One region of the Bradyrhizobium sp. WSM471 genome, then DNA from elsewhere that is predicted to be linked to it. Evidence: predicted binding sites of a transcription regulator. Region 1 holds the regulator's gene; each other region holds the start of a gene.
What was found. Region 1 encodes LexA, which represses DNA repair genes until DNA is damaged. Its sites were predicted from a motif close to TGTTCNNNNTGTGTTCNG; they were not measured.
Positions count from the first base shown of each region.

Region 2: BRA471DRAFT_RS03470 (DNA recombination protein RmuC) is a predicted target of LexA. The motif match lies at 1,474-1,491, and genes of this name have one in related genera.
Region 3: BRA471DRAFT_RS01060 (YifB family Mg chelatase-like AAA ATPase) is a predicted target of LexA. The motif match lies at 2,111-2,128, and genes of this name have one in related genera.

Region 1 covers NZ_CM001442.1:4,663,027-4,669,254, reverse strand. The annotation lists gene BRA471DRAFT_RS20805 (ComEC/Rec2 family competence protein) at 1-729, shown strand, start outside; gene BRA471DRAFT_RS20800 (hypothetical protein) at 868-1,302, opposite strand; gene lexA (transcriptional repressor LexA) at 1,766-2,467, opposite strand; gene glp (gephyrin-like molybdotransferase Glp) at 2,644-3,855, opposite strand; gene BRA471DRAFT_RS20780 (HAD family phosphatase) at 4,446-5,078, opposite strand; gene BRA471DRAFT_RS20775 (alpha-hydroxy acid oxidase) at 5,087-6,220, opposite strand.
Region 2 covers NZ_CM001442.1:730,394-736,621, reverse strand. The annotation lists gene fmt (methionyl-tRNA formyltransferase) at 1-617, opposite strand, end outside; gene def (peptide deformylase) at 827-1,351, opposite strand; gene BRA471DRAFT_RS03470 (DNA recombination protein RmuC) at 1,523-2,722, shown strand; gene BRA471DRAFT_RS03465 (GIY-YIG nuclease family protein) at 2,857-3,159, shown strand; gene BRA471DRAFT_RS03460 (MFS transporter) at 3,246-4,610, shown strand; gene BRA471DRAFT_RS03455 (hypothetical protein) at 4,738-5,175, opposite strand; gene recR (recombination mediator RecR) at 5,201-5,803, opposite strand; gene BRA471DRAFT_RS03445 (YbaB/EbfC family nucleoid-associated protein) at 5,805-6,134, opposite strand; gene BRA471DRAFT_RS03440 (DNA polymerase III subunit gamma/tau) at 6,160-6,228, opposite strand, start outside.
Region 3 covers NZ_CM001442.1:226,624-232,851, forward strand. The annotation lists gene BRA471DRAFT_RS01045 (AAA family ATPase) at 1-634, shown strand, start outside; gene BRA471DRAFT_RS01050 (tetratricopeptide repeat protein) at 859-1,632, opposite strand; gene BRA471DRAFT_RS01055 (PilZ domain-containing protein) at 1,713-1,958, opposite strand; gene BRA471DRAFT_RS01060 (YifB family Mg chelatase-like AAA ATPase) at 2,187-3,725, shown strand; gene BRA471DRAFT_RS01065 (hypothetical protein) at 3,835-4,302, shown strand; gene BRA471DRAFT_RS01070 (ATP-binding protein) at 4,428-6,228, shown strand, end outside.

The DNA of each region.
Region 1 (6,228 bases):
GAGTGGATGGTCGCGGTCTCCCGCTGGGTCGCGGCCTTGCCGGGCGCGGTCGGCCGCATCCCGGCGTTCGGGATCGCGCCGCTGATCGCGGCGAGCCTGGGAATCATCGTGCTGGGCTTGTTGCGCACGCCGCTGCGCTGGTCCGGCGCCCTGGTGCTGCTGGCAGCGATCCTCTGGGGACTGTCGGCGCGGCAGCCCGACATCCTGATTGCCGGGGATGGCGCGAGCGTCGCGGTGCGGGGCAGGGACGGATATCTGCACCTGATCAGGACCAACAAGGACAGCTTTCTGCTCAAGGAATGGCTCGCTGCCGACGCCGATCCGCGCGATGCCGGCAGAGCCTCGCTGGCCGATGGCGTGTCCTGTGACGAATCCGGCTGCGTGACGCCACTGGCCGACGGGAGGCTGGTCGCGCTGGCACTGCGCGTCGACGCTCTCGCGGACGATTGCAGTCGGGCCGCGCTGGTGGTGACGACACGTCCCACGCCGCCCGATTGCGCGGCGATGGTGGTCGATCGGCAGCGACTCGCCAGCCAGAGCGCGCTGGCGCTGACGCGGCGTGGTGACGGTTTTGTGGTTCAGACGGTAAGGGCGAGAGGCACGAGCCGCCCCTGGTTGCCGGCCGGCGCCGGTGAGGGTGATTTCGACGGCAGCCTTGCGCCGAAGGCGACCGCGCCCCGCATCAAGGACGCAACGCCGGCGGAGACCGACTTGCAGGCCGACGATTGATCTGATGGTGCGGAGCAATGCAGTGGGTTGGCGCATCCGCTCGGATTCGCCGGGCGCAAACCACACCTTCTCGCCGGCCACGGCCGGCGATGGCGATTCAATCCTGACCTCCGACCTCGTAGCCGGAGGGCGGCTGTGTCAGCCGATCGGCAGGTGCGTGACGGTCGGCTGCCTGTCGGCGATGATTTGCGCCTTGTTCTCGCGCTCGGTGACCGACTGAGTCACCGGCAGTTGCAGCACGGTCGCTCGCTGGCCTTCGACGAGCTGCGTCACCAGCACGTATTTGCCGTCGGGGAATTCGATCGCGTCATGATGGCGGTCGGGAACGTGCGGATCGATCTTGCCGAACTTGCCCACGCGGGAATTGATGGTGCGCGTCCAGATCCAGCGATTGTCGTAGCGGACGTCGTCGGCGAAGGCGAGCTCCGTTCCCGGCAGCAGGCAGACGGCAACAGACGGATCGGCTGCGGAGGCGAAGCCGCGCGTCGAGGTGCCGCGGAAGCTTGTCGTGACGATCGTCTCGCCGACTTCGGCGGGGCGCGACGCGACGGCATGCAGGCTGTAGTCACACATCGGGTGCTCCTCATGCTGGGATAGCAACCCGCGTCTCTCAATCGAGGCGCAGGCCTCTATCAGAGTTGAAGCACGAACGCTCTGCTTGGTTGTGGGCAAATCTGCGGCTGGTTTCTGCAGGCCGCGATCACATTATCTTTCCCGAATTCAATAGGAACAAAGCCCCTTGCGATGCATTCGGGAGGCGCATGCGCGAATATTGCCGGCTTGGCTGCAACGGTCGAACTTGACCGCTGGTCGCTGTTTCCTCGAACGCTCGAGCCGCGAAGCGGTGCTGTTTGAAGCGGTACCGCTTCGTCGGCGTCGCGAGGAGCCAGCGCCGGAGGAGGGGCCGGATAGTCTGTGCAGAACCAGAACGACTATCCAGCCGGAGCGGACGATCATCCGATCCAATCTCTGACCGGCGCTGCAGATCGGAAGCGCGCGAGGCGCCAAGCACTTCCGGTATGAAGCATTTCCGGTATCAGTACTTCCGGTAAAGCCCGATCAGCTTGCCCTGAATCTTCACCCGGTTGGGCGGCAGGATGCGGACCTCATAGGCTGCGTTGGCGGGCTCGAGCGCGATCGAGGCGCCGCGACGGCGGAAGCGCTTCAGCGTCGCTTCCTCGTCGTCGATCAGCGCCACCACGATGTCGCCGGTATCAGCGCTCTCGTTGCGCTGGATCAGCGCCATGTCGCCGTCGAGGATGCCGGCCTCGACCATGGAATCACCGCGTACTTCGAGCGCGTAATGCTCACCCGAGCCGAGCATGTCAGGCGGTACGCTGATGGTATGGCTGCGGGTCTGCAATGCCTCGATCGGCGTGCCGGCCGCGATGCGGCCCATCACCGGCACCGCGACGGGGCGTTCGCCCTCGTCCGCGGGCAGGCTGGAGCCCGCACGCACCTTGCCGAGATTGCCCTCGATGACGCTCGGGGTGAAGCCGCGGCGGCTGCCGGCGGCCGCCTGGAGCTCCGGCAGCTTGATGACTTCAATCGCACGGGCGCGGTTGGGCAGGCGTCGGATGAAGCCACGTTCCTCGAGCGCCGTGATCAGGCGATGGATGCCCGACTTCGAGCGCAGGTCGAGCGCATCCTTCATCTCGTCGAAGGAGGGCGGCACGCCGCTTTCCTTCAGACGTTCACTGATGAACCGCAGAAGCTCGTATTGTTTGCGCGTTAACATCTCGACCAAAGTCCCCCGGTTGATGTCGTCCGATTCCGAGACGCAGAATTCGGCCATAAGCCGCTACATGCTCGAAACAAATCATGAACGGACACTATATGTTCGATACATGTTCCGCAACTGCTTAATTTACCGTGAACAGGGCGAACTTCGCGGAACGCGCGTTGCGGGGGCGCTCAGACGGGGAGCCGCAACACTTCGCAAGCCGTGCCGGCTTCGGCCTTCGGCGCGAATGGTGCGCGCACGAGAAGTACCTGCGCTGCAGCGAGATTCGCAAGCAGCGAAGAGTCCTGATGATTGACGGGAAGAACGACGCGTGTGCCATCGTCACGCTCCTCCAGATGCGCCCGCAGATAGTCCTCGCGCTGGTCGTTGGCGCCGACGTCGCGGCCGAGCACGGCGCGTTCACGGCGATGGTGAATCACCGAACGGCCCGACAGGGCGCGAATCAGCGGCACCATGAACAGGAAAGCGCACACGTAGGACGACACGGGATTGCCCGGCAGGCCGATCACACCCATTGCGCCGAGTCGTCCGTGCATCATCGGCTTGCCTGGCCGCATCGCGATCTTCCAGAACGCCATCGCGATGCCTTCGTCCCGCAGCGCCTGCTGGACCAGATCGTGGTCGCCGACCGATGCGCCGCCGGTCGTGATCAGGATGTCGGCGCCGCTCTCGCGGGCGCGGCGGATGCCGGCGGTGGTCGCCTCCAGCGTGTCGGCGGCAATCCCGAGGTCGATGGTCTCGGCGCCCTCGCTGCGGGCGAGCGCGTGCAGGGCGTAGCCGTTGGAATAGACGATCTGGCCGTGGCCGGGCGTGGTGCCCGGCATCACCAGCTCGTCGCCAGTGGCGAGAATCGCGACCTTCGGTCGCCTGAAAACGGCAAGGTGCGGATGGTTCATCCCGGCGGCGAGCGCGAGGTCGCGCTCGGTGAGACGGCTTCCCTTGCGCAGGAGCACGTCGCCTTCGCGGAAATCGACGCCGGCGCGGCGGATGTGCCGTCCGGCGACCGCGGCTTCCTTGATCGTGATACGCTCGCTGGCGGCGACCGTGTCCTCCTGGATCACGACGGCGTCCGCGCCAGCGGGAACGACGCCGCCGGTGAAGATCCGCACGGCCTCGCCGGCGCCGACCGTCCCCGCGAACGGCCGGCCCGCCGCGACTTCGCCGATGACGGTGAGCTCCGAATCGATCGTCGCGGCATCGGCCGCGCGCACCGCGTAGCCGTCCATCGCGGACATCGCCTGCGGCGGCTGCGTGCGTCGCGCGGCGACGTCACGCGCGAGCACGCGATGGTAGGCCTCGTCGAGGGAAATCATGTCTTCCGGCAGCGGCTCTGCACCCGCCAGCACCGCGGCAAGCGCGTCGGAAACCGGCATCAAGGCCACGGCGAAAACTCCTGCTCGGCACGTTCGGGCGAATGTTCCGCAAGTCTTCTAGCCGAGCGCGGGCGCGGAGGCAAAAACGGGGCAGTCATCCCGCCGCTTCGCATTGTTCCGGAAGGCGGATCAAACGTGTCGCGGCATGATCCGAGGGAAGTGAGAGATCGGCAGGAGAGTGGTCATGGAAGCGACGAAAATCATGACAAGACGAGAGCGACGAGCGCCCCGGCCTGCATCGATCAGCTCCCTGCCTGCCCGGGAGTTACGTCGGGCGCCTTCGGCCCCTGGTCTTTGTCTGGCAGCGGATCGGCCTGGGATTTCAGGTCGGCGGCCTTGCTCACGAGCTTGGCGGAAAGGTCCGAGTCTGAAGTTGTCCTGGCGAATTCAAGGAGAAGAGAGGCCTGCCTAGTGAGGTAGTTTTTGCCCAACACGGTGATGCACCCGTTCGTAGAAGTCCCAACGGGCTGTAGACTCCTGAAGACGGTATTCTGTTCCGGGAACTCTGTATAAAAATGCACAAAGTGATTGGTTCCAAAATCTTTCGAATTAGTTCCGTCGGGCGCACCTTCCATGGGCTTCGCGCCGACGGATCGTCGTCAGATGCCCAATGCCTTCAACGCGTTCCCGACGTCACGCGGCGAGGTCACATGCACCGCCGTCAAGCCGCGCGCCCGCGCTCCCTCGATGTTTTCAGCAAGATCGTCGAAGAACACGATGCGCCCGGCGGGCACGCCGATCGCCGCAACGACGTGGTCGAAGGCTTCCGCATCCGGTTTGCGCAGGCCGATGCTGGACGACAAATAAAGCTCTCGGAAATGGCCGAGGAGGTCGGCATACTCCCTCGAGAAATGGTCCACGTGCGGCCGGTTGGTGTTGGAGAAAGCGTAAAGCGGCATCTGCTTCGCTGCCCGCGGCAGCAGCTCGGAGATCTCAGGCATTTCGCCGGCGAAGATCGCGTTCCAGCCTTCCAGGAACTGCGCGTCCGAAATGCCGATTCCGAGCGAGGCTCGCAATGAGGCGAAATAATCCTCATCGCTGATTTTCCCCATCTCGTGCAACCGATAGGCTTCGCTGTCCCGCACATAACGCGCGACGATGGCGTCGGGCTTGCAGCCGGCATGTCCCGCCCAGCAGGCGATCGCCTTGGAAAAATCGATATCGAGCACCACGCGGCCGAGATCGAACAGGAGCGCATCCGCAGCTCCGGGAGAGAGCGATTTCACCTGCATCCTTTCACTCAGTATCGATACGGCTCGTGGTCGAACAGCGGAAACGCGCTGAACACACTCGGCGCATTGGTTGCGGTCGCCTGGTGCAGGCAGGATTTGTTGACCTCGGCGAACGAGGTCGCACCCAGGAGGCCGAGGCAGCGCAGCACTTCATCTTCGAGCAGCTCCAGCATGCGCGCCACGCCGGCTTCGCCGGCCGCCGCCAGCGCCCAGCATTGCAGCCGGCCGATGCCGACGACGTCGGCGCCCGCCGCGATCGCCTTGACGATGTCGGTGCCGCGACAGATGCCGCCATCGACCATGATCTTGGCGCGGCCGTTCACGGCGTCAACGATCTCCGGCAGTACGTGCATGGCGCCGCGACCGTGATCGAGTTGACGGCCGCCATGGTTGGAGACGTAGATCCATTCGACGCCGTGATCGATCGCGATCAGCGCGTCCTCTGGCGTCGCGATGCCCTTGAGGATCAGCGGGATCTTGAACTTGTCCTTGATCATCTTCACCGTCCGCCACTCCAGACCCTTCTGGTAATCGCCGCCGGTGGCGCGCAGCCGGCTCTCGCGAACGTAGCGCTTGGCGATGTCACGTTCACGACGGCTGTAATGGGCGGTGTCGACGGTCAGGCAGAAGGCGGCGTAGGCGTTCTTCTCGGCCCGGCTGACGACGTCGGCGACGAAGGCGTCGTCGCCCCGCACATAGAGCTGGTAGAGGCGCAGCGCGTCGGGCGCAGCTTCGGCGGTCTTCTCGAGGCCGGGCTCGGACACGGAACTGAGCATGTGCGCCGCACCGAAAGTGCCGCAGGCGCGTGCCACGCTCGCTGCACCATCCGGATCGAAGATCTCGAGCGCGCCGACGGGGGCGAGCACCACCGGCAGCCGCATCTTGCGGCCGAACTGCTCGACCGAGCCGGTGACCTTGCGGACATCGCGCAGCACGCGCGGGCGGAAGGCGATCTCGTCCAGCGCCATGCGGTTGCGACGCATCGTGGTCTCGGTCTCGGCCGCGCCGACGATATAATCCCAGGCATTCTGGTTGAGGTTGGCGCGGGCTTTCCGGATGAATTCATGCAGATTCTGGAACGGCTCGGTGCTTGCGCCGAGCTCGACGTTCCTGTCCGGTTGGATGCGGGGTGCTTCGTTCATTTTTATCC
Region 2 (6,228 bases), 3.9 Mb from region 1:
TTGGCGGCATAGGTGACGCCGTCCTCGCTCTGCGGCTTGAGCTGGAGCCCGCCGCGATCGAGCGCGGCCATGGCGCGCACCATCAGATCGGCACCGAGCCGGGACAGACGATCGTGCAGATCGAGCGCGGTCATATTGTCCGTGATCGCGAGCCGTTCCGCCATGGCGACGTCGCCGGTGTCCAGCCCGACATCCATCTTCATCACCATCACGCCGCTCTCGGCATCGCCGGCCATGATCGCGCGGTTGATGGGAGCAGCACCGCGCCAGCGTGGCAGCAGCGAGCCGTGCAGATTGTAACAGCCGAGCTTTGGCGCATCGAGGATCGCCTGCGGCAGGATCATGCCATAGGCGACGACGACGGCCGCATCGGCATCGAAGGCGCGAAATTCTTCCAGCGCCTCCGGCGTTTTCAAAGTCTTCGGCGTCAGCACGGGCACGCCGAGCTTTCGCGCGGCCTCTTCCACCGGGGTCGGCTGCAATTGCAGGCCGCGCCGGCCGCCGGGCTTCGGCGCGCGCGTGTACACGGCCACGATCTCGTGGCCATGCGCGATGAGCTCGAGCAGCGTCGGCACGGAGAAATCGGGCGTGCCCATGAAAATCAGGCGGAGGGGCATGACAAGGACTCGGTACGTTCCCTCCCCCCTTGTGGGGGAGGGCTAGGGAGAGGGGTGCCACACGACGCGCTCTCTCGGTTTCAGGTTTCGCGGCACGCACCTGATTCAGATGACGGAGAGACTTCCGTCTGGGCTACCCCTCTCCCCCACCCTCCCCCACAAAGGGGGAAGAAGCGCAGGGGAATGTGGGGCAGCACAGTCGCTTGTACTCACTCCGCGCGCTTGGCGGCTTTCTCGAACTTCTTGAGCACGCGGTCGCGCTTGAGCTTTGACAGATAGTCGACGAACAGCACGCCGTTGAGATGGTCGATCTCGTGCTGGATGCAGGTGGCGTAGAGGCCTTCAGCGTCCTCCTCGTGCACCTTGCCGTCCAGATCCATGTAGCGCACCCGAACCTTCGCAGGCCGCTCGACCTCCTCGTAATATTCGGGAATCGACAGGCAGCCCTCTTCGTAGACCGACAGGTCCTCCGAGGAGGCGATGATTTCCGGATTGATGAAGACGCGCGGCTCGGGCTTGGTCTCGCCGTCCTGGTCGGGCTTGGCGAGGTCCATGGTGATCAGCCGCAACGGCTGCGCGATCTGGATCGCCGCGAGCCCGATGCCGGGCGCGTCGTACATGGTCTCGAACATGTCGTCGGCAAGCTTGCGGATCTCCGGCGTGACCTTCTCGATCGGCTTGGAGACCAGACGCAGCTGCTTGTCGGGCAGGATGATGATTTCTCTGAGGGCCATGGCCGCGATTTAAGCCGCGCGTTCGATGCGGTCAATGCGGCCGGGAACCCCGTTAACCCTCCGCCAACCATAAAACTTCGGGTTTCGTTAACCATAAAATTTGACGGGGCATTTACACTAAATGTTCGCTATTCGTTCGTGCGGGCGAGCGAATCGGCTAGAAGCAGGGGCATGAACGAGATCATTTTCATGCTCGGCGACTGGCCGGTGCGCGCCGTGGACGCGCTGATCGGCTTCGGCGTCCTGGTCCTTATCCTGATGGTGGTGATTGCCGTGGTGATCGCGCGCTCCGGGCGGCGCGGCGCGGAACTCGCGATGGCCAACGCGATCCGCGCCGACGAGCTCGAGGAGCGCATCAGCCAGATGCTGCACGCCCAGAGCGAGGCTTCGGGCCGCGTCGACGCCATGACCCAGACGCTGGCCGGCCGCCAGGCCGACATGGCACGCGCGGTCAACGAGCGGCTGGATTCGGTGACCCACCGGGTCGGCCAATCGATGGAAAACACCACGCGCAACACCATGGATAGCCTGCGCGCCCTGCACGAGCGGCTCGGCATCATCGACAGCGCGCACAAGAACCTCACCGACCTCACCACGCAGGTGACGACCCTGCGCGACGTGCTCGCCAACAAGCAGTCGCGCGGCGCCTTCGGTCAGGCGCGGATGGAGGCGATCGTCCAGGATGGTCTGCCCAAGGGCGCCTACGAGTTCCAGTTCACGCTCTCGACCGGCAAGCGTCCGGACTGCGTCGTGTTCCTGCCCGACCAGCGGCCGCTCTGCATCGACGCGAAATTTCCGCTGGAAGCGATGACCGCGCTGCATGACGCGCGCACCGACGAGGAAAGGCGTATCGCCACGCAGCGGCTGCGCGGCGACGTGATGAAGCATGTCAGCGATATCGCGGAAAAATATCTCGTCGCCGGCGAGACCCAGGACATGGCGTTGATGTTCGTGCCGTCGGAATCGGTCTACGCCGAAATCCACGACGGTTTCGACGACGTGATCCAGAAGGCCTATCGCGCCCGCGTCGTGCTGGTGTCGCCGTCGCTGCTGATGCTGGCGATCCAGGTGATGCAGCAGATCATGAAGGACGCGCGCATGCGCGACGCCGCCGACCAGATCCGCACCGAAGTGATCAAGCTCGGCGACGATCTCGGCCGCCTCAGGGATCGCGTGCTGAAATTGCAGAAGCACTTTGCCGACGCGAACGAAGACGTCCGCCAGATCCTGATCTCCGCCGACAAGATCGAGAAACGCGCCGGGCGCATCGAAGAGCTCGATTTCAGCAAGACCGATGCACCCGAAGCCCCGCATCTGGTGGCCACCGGCGCTGCCGAACTGTTCCCGCGGAAGCTCCAGGCGGGGGAGTGAGATTGAGGCACACTGTCATGCCCCGCGAAGGCGGGGCATCCAGTACGCCGCGGCAGTCGTGATTGAACCGGGATGCTGGTGATTACTGGATCGTCCGCCTTCGCGGACGATGACAGCGGAGCGGGAGGCGGCAGATGGGCGGGCGCTGCTACTACGTTTATATCCTCGCCAGCAAGATCGGCGGAACGCTGTACATTGGCGTGACAAATGATCTCATCCGCCGCGTGGCGGAGCATAAATTGCAGTTGGTCGAGAGCTTCACGAAGGAATATGGCGTTGTGAAGCTAGTCTATTTCGAGCAATTCGATGATCCCGAGAATGCGATAAAACGCGAGAAGCGCCTGAAAAAATGGAAGCGCGACTGGAAGATTGCGCTGATCGAGAAGGATAATCCTGATTGGAACGATCTCTATGCGGGGATCGCAGGTCCGCCATAACTCCGGCCTCTGGAATACTGGGTCGCCCGGTCAAGCCGGGCGACGACACCTCACTTGTGGCCGCCAGAATCTGCTAACACCACCCCATGACCGCACCCGACGCGACCTCCCCCGCCAGTCCCGACACGGCTCCCACCTCCTGGCGTGACAGCCTTGCCGTTTACCTGCAACCGCGGGTGCTGATCGTGCTGTTCCTCGGTTTCTCGTCCGGGCTGCCGCTGGCGCTGTCGGGCTCGACGCTGCTGGTGTGGATGCGGGAATCCGGCGTCGATCTCAAGACCATCGGGCTGTTTGCGCTGGTCGGCACGCCCTACACGCTGAAATTCCTGTGGGCGCCGCTGGTGGATGCGATGCATGTGCCGCTGTTCACGCGCACGTTCGGGCGGCGGCGCGGCTGGCTGCTGTTCTCGCAATTGCTGCTGATCGCAGCGATCCTGCTGCTGGCACTGACCGATCCCGCGCGCTCGCCGTTCTACGTCGCGCTCGGCGCATTGCTGGTGGCGACGGCCTCGTCGACGCAGGACATCGTGGTCGACGCCTTCCGCGTCGAGAGCCTGCCGGAGAGCGAGCAGGCCGCCGGCATGGCGTCCTATGTCGCGGCGTATCGCATCGGCATGCTGGTCTCGACCGCCGGCGCGCTGTTCATCGTCTCGGGCTTCGAGAGCACCGGCATCACCCGCACGTCCGCCTGGATGTGGGGCTATGTGGTGATGGCGGCGATGGTGCTGATCGGGACGATCACGGCGCTGGTCGCGACCGAGCCCGAGCAGTCGTTGCGGGCGGAAGCCGCGACGCAGACGCAGACCGCGTTGGCGCGGGTGCTGCACGCGGCGATCGGCGCTTTCTCGGAATTCCTGACGCGCAAGGACGCGCTCGCCGCGCTCGCCTTCGTCGTGCTGTTCAAATTCACCGACGCCTTCTCCGGCACGATGACCGCGCCGTTCGTGATCGACCTCGGCTTCTCCCGCAACGACTATGCGGCGATCGTGAAGGGCGTCGGCCTCGCGGCGACGCTGATCGGCGGCTTTGCCGGCGGCTTCGTCGCGCGGCGCTATTCGCTTGCGACCAGCCTCTGGATCGGCGGCGTGGTGCAGGCGCTCGCGAACCTCTCCTTCTCGTGGCTGGCCTTTGTCGGTACCAGCCAATGGGCGCTCGCCTTCGCCATCACCTGTGAGAACTTCACCAGCGCCATCGGCACGGTGATCTTCGTCGCCTATCTTTCGGCGCTCTGCCAGAACCCGCTGCACACGGCGACGCAATATGCGTTGCTCACCGCGCTTGCCGCGGTGGGGCGGACCTATCTCTCGTCAGGCGCCGGCTTCGTGGCTGATACCACCGGCTGGCCGCTGTTCTTCGTGATCTGCATGCTGGTGGCGATCCCGAGCCTGGTGCTGCTGGCCTGGCTGCAGAAGCGCGGGCACTTTGACGCGCTGGGGCCGGTGAGGGTTTAGGTCGACTCTCTCACCTTCGTCATTGCGAGCGACGCGAAGCAATCCAGACTGCCGCCGAGGAGACGGTCTGGATTGCTTCGTCGCAAGTGCTCCTCGCAATGACGGAGAGAGCAGAGCGCCCCGCACCCTACTGCTTCTTGATCAGGCTCCACTTCGTGATCACGGCCTCGCTCATCTGGCCGGGATCGCTGGCGCAGGCGATCTCGTCGACCTTGACCGAGATCTCCTTGCCGGTGAACGTCTTCAGCTGTGCGGCTTGCGCATCGCCGCTGGGAACGAGCTGGAAGGTTTCGGGCCCGGTCTCGAGATTGCACAATCCGTTCGGCGGCGGCAGCCGGCGCGGCTCGGAGGTGATCTGGTACATGGCAATCCGCTTGCCGACGTTCTTGACGTCGCGCACTTTCATCGTGTTCAGCTCGCCCGAGAGCACCTCGCCGGCATTGATCGGCTTGCCGGGCCTCGACGGCGGCGGAGCCCCGTCGTCCTGCTGCGCGGAGATGGCCGGCGTCGCCAGCATCGTCAGCGTCGCGACCAAAGCCCATCGTTTGGCGAAAAGTTTCGTCATGTCGTCCGTTCCGTAAGTCTGATGGCTAGAACAGGGTACGCTGCCGCATCGCGGCGGATAGCGTACCTTCATCGAGATAATCAAGCTCGCCGCCGACCGGCACACCATGGGCGAGCCGGGTTACTTTTACGTTGGCGTCCTGAAGCAGGTCGGTGATGTAGTGTGCCGTGGTCTGGCCGTCGACGGTGGCATTCAGTGCCAGGATGACCTCATGCACCTGCGCCTCATGCGCGCGCGCGACCAGCGCCTCGATGGTGAGGTCCTGCGGGCCGACGCCGTCGAGCGGCGACAATGTCGCGCCCAGCACGTGATAGCGCCCTTGGGTGGCATTGGCCCGCTCCAGCGCCCAGAGATCGGCAACGTCGGCAACGACGACGATGATCGAGGGATCGCGCCGCGGATCGGTGCAGACCGTGCAGGGACTTTGCGTGTCGATGTTGCCGCAGGTCTTGCAGACCTGGACCTTCTCGAGCGCGACCTGCATGGCCGAGGACAGCGGCATCATCAGCGCTTCGCGCTTCTTGATCAGATGCAGCGCGGCGCGCCGCGCCGAGCGCGGGCCAAGGCCCGGCAGCCGCGCGAGAAGCTGGACCAGCCGCTCGATTTCAGGACCTGCAACAGCGCCCATCCTACTGGCCGAACAGCCCCGACAGCCCCGGCGGCAGGCCGAGCCCGCCGGTGAGCGACTGCATCTTCTCCTGCATGGCGGCTTCCGCCTTGCGGCGGGCCTCGCCGAACGCGGTGACGAGCAGATCCTCGAGCACCTCGCGCTCTTCCGCCTTCATCAGCGAAGGATCGATCCTGACGCCCTTGACGTCCATCTTCGCGGTCATGCGCACGGCGACGAGGCCGCCGCCGGAGATGCCCTCGACCTCGACGTTGGCGAGTTGGTCCTGCATCTCCTGCATCTTGGATTGCAGCTGCTGCGCCTGCTTCATCATGCCGAAAATATCGACCATCGGTGCTGTCCTTGGAAAATTGGCTCTAGAGATCGTCGCCGTCGGAACCGTCGGGCGGATCGTCACTGCCATAGTCGGCATTAATATCGGATTC
Region 3 (6,228 bases), 3.3 Mb from region 1:
TCGGCCGGACACGGCCCTGATGGAGCGTCTGCTCTCCAAATGCACCGAGCGGCTCAGCCTCCTTGCTGCGCCTGCCACCCTCGACCGCGTCTACGATTTCGGCGCCGAGGCCTTCGACGCGGTGTTCGACACACTACGGATGACCACGCCCTGCATCGTGCTCGACGTCCCCCACCAATGGTCCGGCTGGACCCGACGCGCGCTGGTCAACGCGGACGACATCGTGATCGTGGCCGAGCCCGATCTTGCGAACCTGCGCAACACCAAGAACATGCTGAACGTGTTGAAGGCGGCGCGGCCGAACGACCGGCCACCGCTCTACTGCATCAACCAGGTCGGCATGCCCAAGCGGGCGGAAATCGAGGTCAAGGCATTCGCCAAGACCATGGAGAGCCAGCCGATCGCGGTGATCCCGTTCGATTCGAAGCTGTTCTCGACCGCGGCCAACAACGGCCAGATGATCGCTGAGGTCTCCAAGAGCCACCGCACCACCGAGCTGTTCCAGAACATGGCGAACCGCCTCGCCGGGCGCGGCGAGGCGAAGAAGCCGAAGCGCTCGCTGTTCGGGCCGCTGCTGAAGAGGCTGAAGGGCCGATCGGGGCGCGGGTCAGCCCCGCATCGCAAGGCGTCGTAGGGACAAGAACTGAGCTCTCTCCGTTCCCTCCCCCTTGCGGGGGAGGGGCAGGGGGGTGCCACACGGGGACTCTTTCCCTCGCGCGCCCGTTCGATGCATCGTCACCAACCAGCACTTTTTCCTGGGCTACCCCTCTCCCTAGCCCTCCCCCACAAGGGGGAGGGAACGCACCTCCCTCGGTGCGCTCGGCGAGGCTCAATCTGTCGAGCTCCGGAACGAGCCGGTTACTTCTCCGCCCGCTGCTGCTTTTTCACCAGCAACTGCCGCAGCGCCGTGACCTTTGCCGCCGCCTGATCCGGCGGCAGATCCGCCTTCACGATGGTTTCGGCCTCGGCCTGCTTTCCTTCCAGTCCCAGCACGAGCGCGAGATTGGCGCGCACGCGGAGATCGGCGGGATTGCGCTCATGCGCCCGGCGCATCGTTTCCTCAGCCCGCGGCAGATTGTTCTGCAGCATGTAGGACAGTCCGAGATTGGACAGCACCGACGGCTCGTCCGGCACGATCTTCAGCGCGGCGGCGTAGTATTGCTGCGCCTCCTCGTTGCGGCCGAGCTGATCGAGCGCGGCGCCCTGCGCCGACAGGATATGCCAGTCGGGATCCTCGGGCGAATGCGCGCGACCGAGGACGTCGAACGCCTGCTGGAAACTGCCGCTGTCGGCGAGCGCGCGGCCATAGCCGGCGAGCAGCGCCTTGTTGTTGGAATGGGCGAGCACGGCCTGCTCCAGCACCGCGAGCGCCTGCGCGCGCTGGCCGGTCTGGCGCAACGCCTTGCCGTATTCGAGCGCGATGTTGGGATCGCCGGGCTTCGCGCGATAGCGCTCGCGCAGCGCGTCCACGTCCGGCTTGGCGTCGGCCCTGCCAGCCGTGTCCGACTTTCCGCCGAGCGCGCCGGTGATGTCCTCGATGCCGGTGGTCTGACAGCCGCCGAGGGCCAGGATCAGAAGCGCGGAAAACAGATATCTCGCCGGAAGGGAGGCGACGGACAAACGCTTGGACATACTCTGATCACTCGGCGACTGATCAGAGATGCTTACCGATTAACGCTAAAGTCCCGTTAAGGCGGGGCGCTTCCGAAAGCTTAGTCGGTGAATTCTGCGCCGAACTCGCAGCCGATGCGCCAGCGCAGGCGGCACTGGCGGGAATAGTCGGGCGCGAAGATGATGGTGAATTGCGGCGGCACTTCCAGAAATTCCGCCACCACTTTCACGCCGCCATCCGAAATATCCGTGATCGTGCAGTCCCGCGGCAGCGAACCCGCGCCAAAATGAATCTTGGCGAGCCGCGTGCACATCCGTCGTTCGCTTCTCCGGCGATTTGCAAGCATTTGAATTGTTCACCCGTTAGACCACGGCCCATCCCGCAGCCCTAGGAGTAGCGGACATTCGTTGGGATGTGCTGAGCGGAGCAGCTTGCATTCGAAGCGTAGTGTCTTCGTCGTGTTTACGATCGGTTAGGGCCAGGCTAGCCCCCTCGACACGTTCCCGTATTGTTCTTGCCAGAACTGGCCCGCTCTGCTACCCCTAATTGTGCAAGAGGGCAGGCTGGTTCGGGCATGGTTCAGCGGGTTTCTACCGTCGCCTTTGAGGGGATCGAGGCCCGCGCGGTCGACGTGCAGGTGCAGGTCGCGCCGGGTCTGCCGGCCTTCGCGATCGTCGGTCTCCCGGACAAGGCGGTGTCGGAGGCGCGCGAGCGGGTCCGCTCGGCGCTGATCGCCTCAGGGTTGGCGCTGCCGGCGCGGCGGATCACCGTCAATCTTGCGCCCGCCGATCTGCCCAAGGAGGGCAGCCATTATGACCTGCCGATCGCGCTTGGGCTGATGGGGGCGATCGGCGCGATCCCCCCGGATGCGCTGACCGGCTTCACCGTCCTGGGCGAGCTTGGCCTCGACGGATCGATCGCGCCGGTGGCCGGTGTTCTGCCCGCCGCGATCGGCGCCAATGTGCGCGAGGAGGGGCTGATCTGTCCGGCGGCTTGCGGCTCGGAAGCGGCGTGGGCGAGCCCGGACATCCAGATCATCGCCGCAAGTTCGCTGATCCAGATCGCCAACCATTTCAAGGGAACGCAGGTGCTGTCGCGGCCTGTGCCGAAGGTGCACGAGGCCGCGGCCTCGCCGCTCGACCTGCGCGACATCAAGGGACAGGAGAGCGCCAAGCGGGCGCTGGAGATCGCGGCCGCCGGCGGTCATCACCTGCTGATGATCGGCGCGCCCGGCGCCGGCAAATCGATGCTGGCGGCACGCCTGCCCTCGATCCTGCCACCGCTGTCACCGGGCGAGTTGCTCGAAGTCTCGATGATCGCCTCTGTTGCCGGCGAGATCGAGGGCGGCGCGCTGACGGCGCGGCGGCCGTTCCGGTCGCCGCATCATTCCGCCAGCATGGCCGCGCTCACCGGCGGCGGCATGCGCGCACGGCCCGGCGAGATCTCGCTCGCGCATCAGGGCGTGCTGTTCCTCGACGAGCTCCCGGAATTCGATCCGCGCGTGCTGGATTCGCTGCGCCAGCCGCTGGAGAACGGCGAGGTCTCGGTGTCCCGCGCCAATCACCGCGTCACCTATCCCGCGCGCTTCATGCTGGTCGCGGCGATGAATCCCTGCCGCTGCGGCAATGCGTTCGAGCCCGGCTATGCCTGCAAGCGCGGCCGCGTCGATCGCTGCACCGGCGACTACCAAGCCCGCATCTCGGGACCACTGATGGACCGCATCGATTTGCGCATCGAGGTTCCCGCGGTGACCGCGGCCGATTTGATCCTGCCGCCGCCGGCAGAGGGCTCGGCCGAGGTTGCCGCGCGCGTCGCGGCGGCACGCGACATCCAGCTCGCGCGCTACGCGGACGCCGGCCTGCCGAAGGTTCGCACCAACGCCGAAGCGCCGGCCTCGGTGCTGGAGGAGATCGCCAAGCCGGATGCGCAAGGCCAGAAGCTGCTGCGCGACGCCGCCGAGACCATGCGGCTGTCGGCGCGCGGCTATCACCGCGTGCTGCGGGTGGCGCGCACGCTCGCCGATCTCGACGGCGCCGACAAGATCGGCCGGCTGCATCTCGCCGAGGCGCTGTCCTATCGCGCACTCGCGGAGGATGTGCGGCAGATCGCCTGATCATCCAGCGCATCAACCCGGCGGTAACGAGTTTCCTTTACGCTCTGCAAACCATAAGGCCCATCAGTTCGCGCCACGAGTTTCCCCAGGGCCCGGCGAGTAGCGTGTCATGTTGCGTTTCAAGATCCTGGCGTCGGTTATTCCCCTGTTGGCGGCCGCGGTGTTCGCGCGCAGCGAGATCGGATCGGTCTCGCATCCCTGCATCGCCCTCGGCGACACCTCGGTCGAGCTGACGTCGTTGTTCTGGACCGCCGGCGTGCATGTCGCCTTCACCGATGATCCCGCGCGCGCCACGGTGCGGGTTCAGATCACCGAGGATGCGGACGCTGCCGACTTCGCCGTCGTCGATGACGGCCTCGGTTCGGAATCGGAATCCTGCCAGGCCACTCCTTCGACCCGCCTGATCTCGATTGCGGCGCAGCCCGTCGACGGCGGTCAGGTGATCTATCTCTCCAGAGAGGGGCCGGCGGATTACCGCGTCTATGTGCGCTCGAAGACCTTCTCCCAGCGCGAGGCGGCGGCGCTGATCGTCGGCGCCCGCGGCGGCCACCGCCCTCTCCAGGCAGCCTCGCTTTGAGCCGTTAACGCTTCGTCAACCCTGTTTGGAGGCGATCGCAGGGCCTCAAACTGTTCGCAAGGTCGGCGGCACATCGTCGTTTACAGCGAGCACAGGTTTTTACGAAAAGAGTCGGGTCGGTGGCGATGGATCGGACGTTCCGGATCAAGGTGCGCATGCGCCGCTTCAGGCGACAGTACCCCCGAATCGCCTTTGCGATCCGCTCCATCATGATCTTCTCGGCGACCTTCGGCGGCGCCTATGGTTTTGTCTCCGGCAGCCGGTCCGAGACGTCCGGCTACGATCCCAATGCGTTTGCGATCGGCGTCAGCTTCCTGTTCGCGCTCGCCTGCCTCGGCCTCGCCACGCTCAGCATGCGCCTGCGCTTCGTCAACAAGCGGATGCGTGCGCTGGCCGCCCACAACGAAACGCTGATCGACCGCAATTGGGAGCTGAAGGAGGCCGAGGAGCGCGCTCGCAGCCTGTTCGAACAGCAGGGCGATCTGATCGTGCTGCGCGACACAAGCGGCCGCATCACCTTCGCCAACGACGCCTATTGCGCGCTTGCCGGACAGGCGCGCGGCGCGCTGGTCGGTACGCCCTTTGATTTCGACGTGCTGGAGCAGGGCGACAGCGCCCGCGAGAGCAACGGCACGCGCATTCACGACCAGAGGATCGCAACCCCGCTCGGCGCGCGCTGGATCGCCTGGCGCGAAGGCTATGTCCGCCTCGATGCCGGCCAACCCGCCGAATTGCAGAGCGTCGGACGCGACGTCACCGACCGCACCGAGACCGAGCGTGCGCTGTCCGACGCCCGCGATCAGGCCGACGCCGCCAACCGGGCCAAATCGCGCTTCCTGGCGATGGCCTCGCACGAGATCCGCACGCCGCTCAACGGCATCATCGGCATGGGCGGGCTGCTGCTCGACACCACGCTGACGCCGGAACAGTCGACCTACGCCAAGGCCGTGAAGACCTCCGGCGAAGCGCTGATGGCGCTGATCGAGGAGTTGCTCGACTATTCCAAGATCGAAGCCGGCAAGCTCGATCTCGAGCAGCGTCCCTTCGCCCTCTCAGGCCTGATCGAGGACATCACCGAGCTGCTCGCGCCGCGCGCGCAGGCGAAGCAGCTCGAGATCGCCGCCTATGTCGACGAGCGGCTGCCGCTCGAAGTGGTCGGCGATGCCGCGCGGCTGCGCCAGGTGCTGCTCAACCTCGCCGGCAACGCCATCAAATTCACTGCGAGCGGCGGCGTCGCGCTGATCGTCGAGCCCGGCATCTGGCCGAACGAGATCAGTTTTCTGGTGCGCGACACCGGCATCGGCATCGCAGCCGACGCGCAACAGCGCATTTTCCGCGAATTCGAGCAGGCCGACGAGCGCGTCGCCCGCAGCTATGGCGGCACCGGCCTCGGTCTCGCCATCAGCGAGCGCATCGTCAAGCGCATGGGCGGCCGCATCACGCTCGCGAGCGAGCCGGGCAAGGGTTCGACCTTCGAGGTCGCGATCCCGTTGGCGTCATCCGCCGTCGATGCGGAACAGACGGCATTCCCGAGTCTCGATCTCACCGGCAAGTCGATCCTGCTGATTGCCGACGGCATCGAGGCGTCACTGATCGCGCGGCGGCTGGAGCGCTGGGGTGGCCAAACCTGCATGGTGACGGACGCGGCGGTGGCGGAAGCGCTGCTGCCGGAACGCTCATGGCATTCGGTGCTGATCGATCGCGCGCTCGGCGCTGCCATCGCCGACCGCCTCGGCGAAGCCGCACGCAGCCATGCAACGCAACGCCTCGTGCTGCTGACGTCCGGCTCGCGCCACGAGAAACTCTCGCCGGCCTTCACCGGCTTCCTGGTGAAGCCGTTGCGCGCGGCCTCACTCGCCGCGCGCCTCGCGCTGCCCCCGGAGGTCGCCTCGCCCGATCTTGCGCCGGAGCCATCGGCTCCATCCA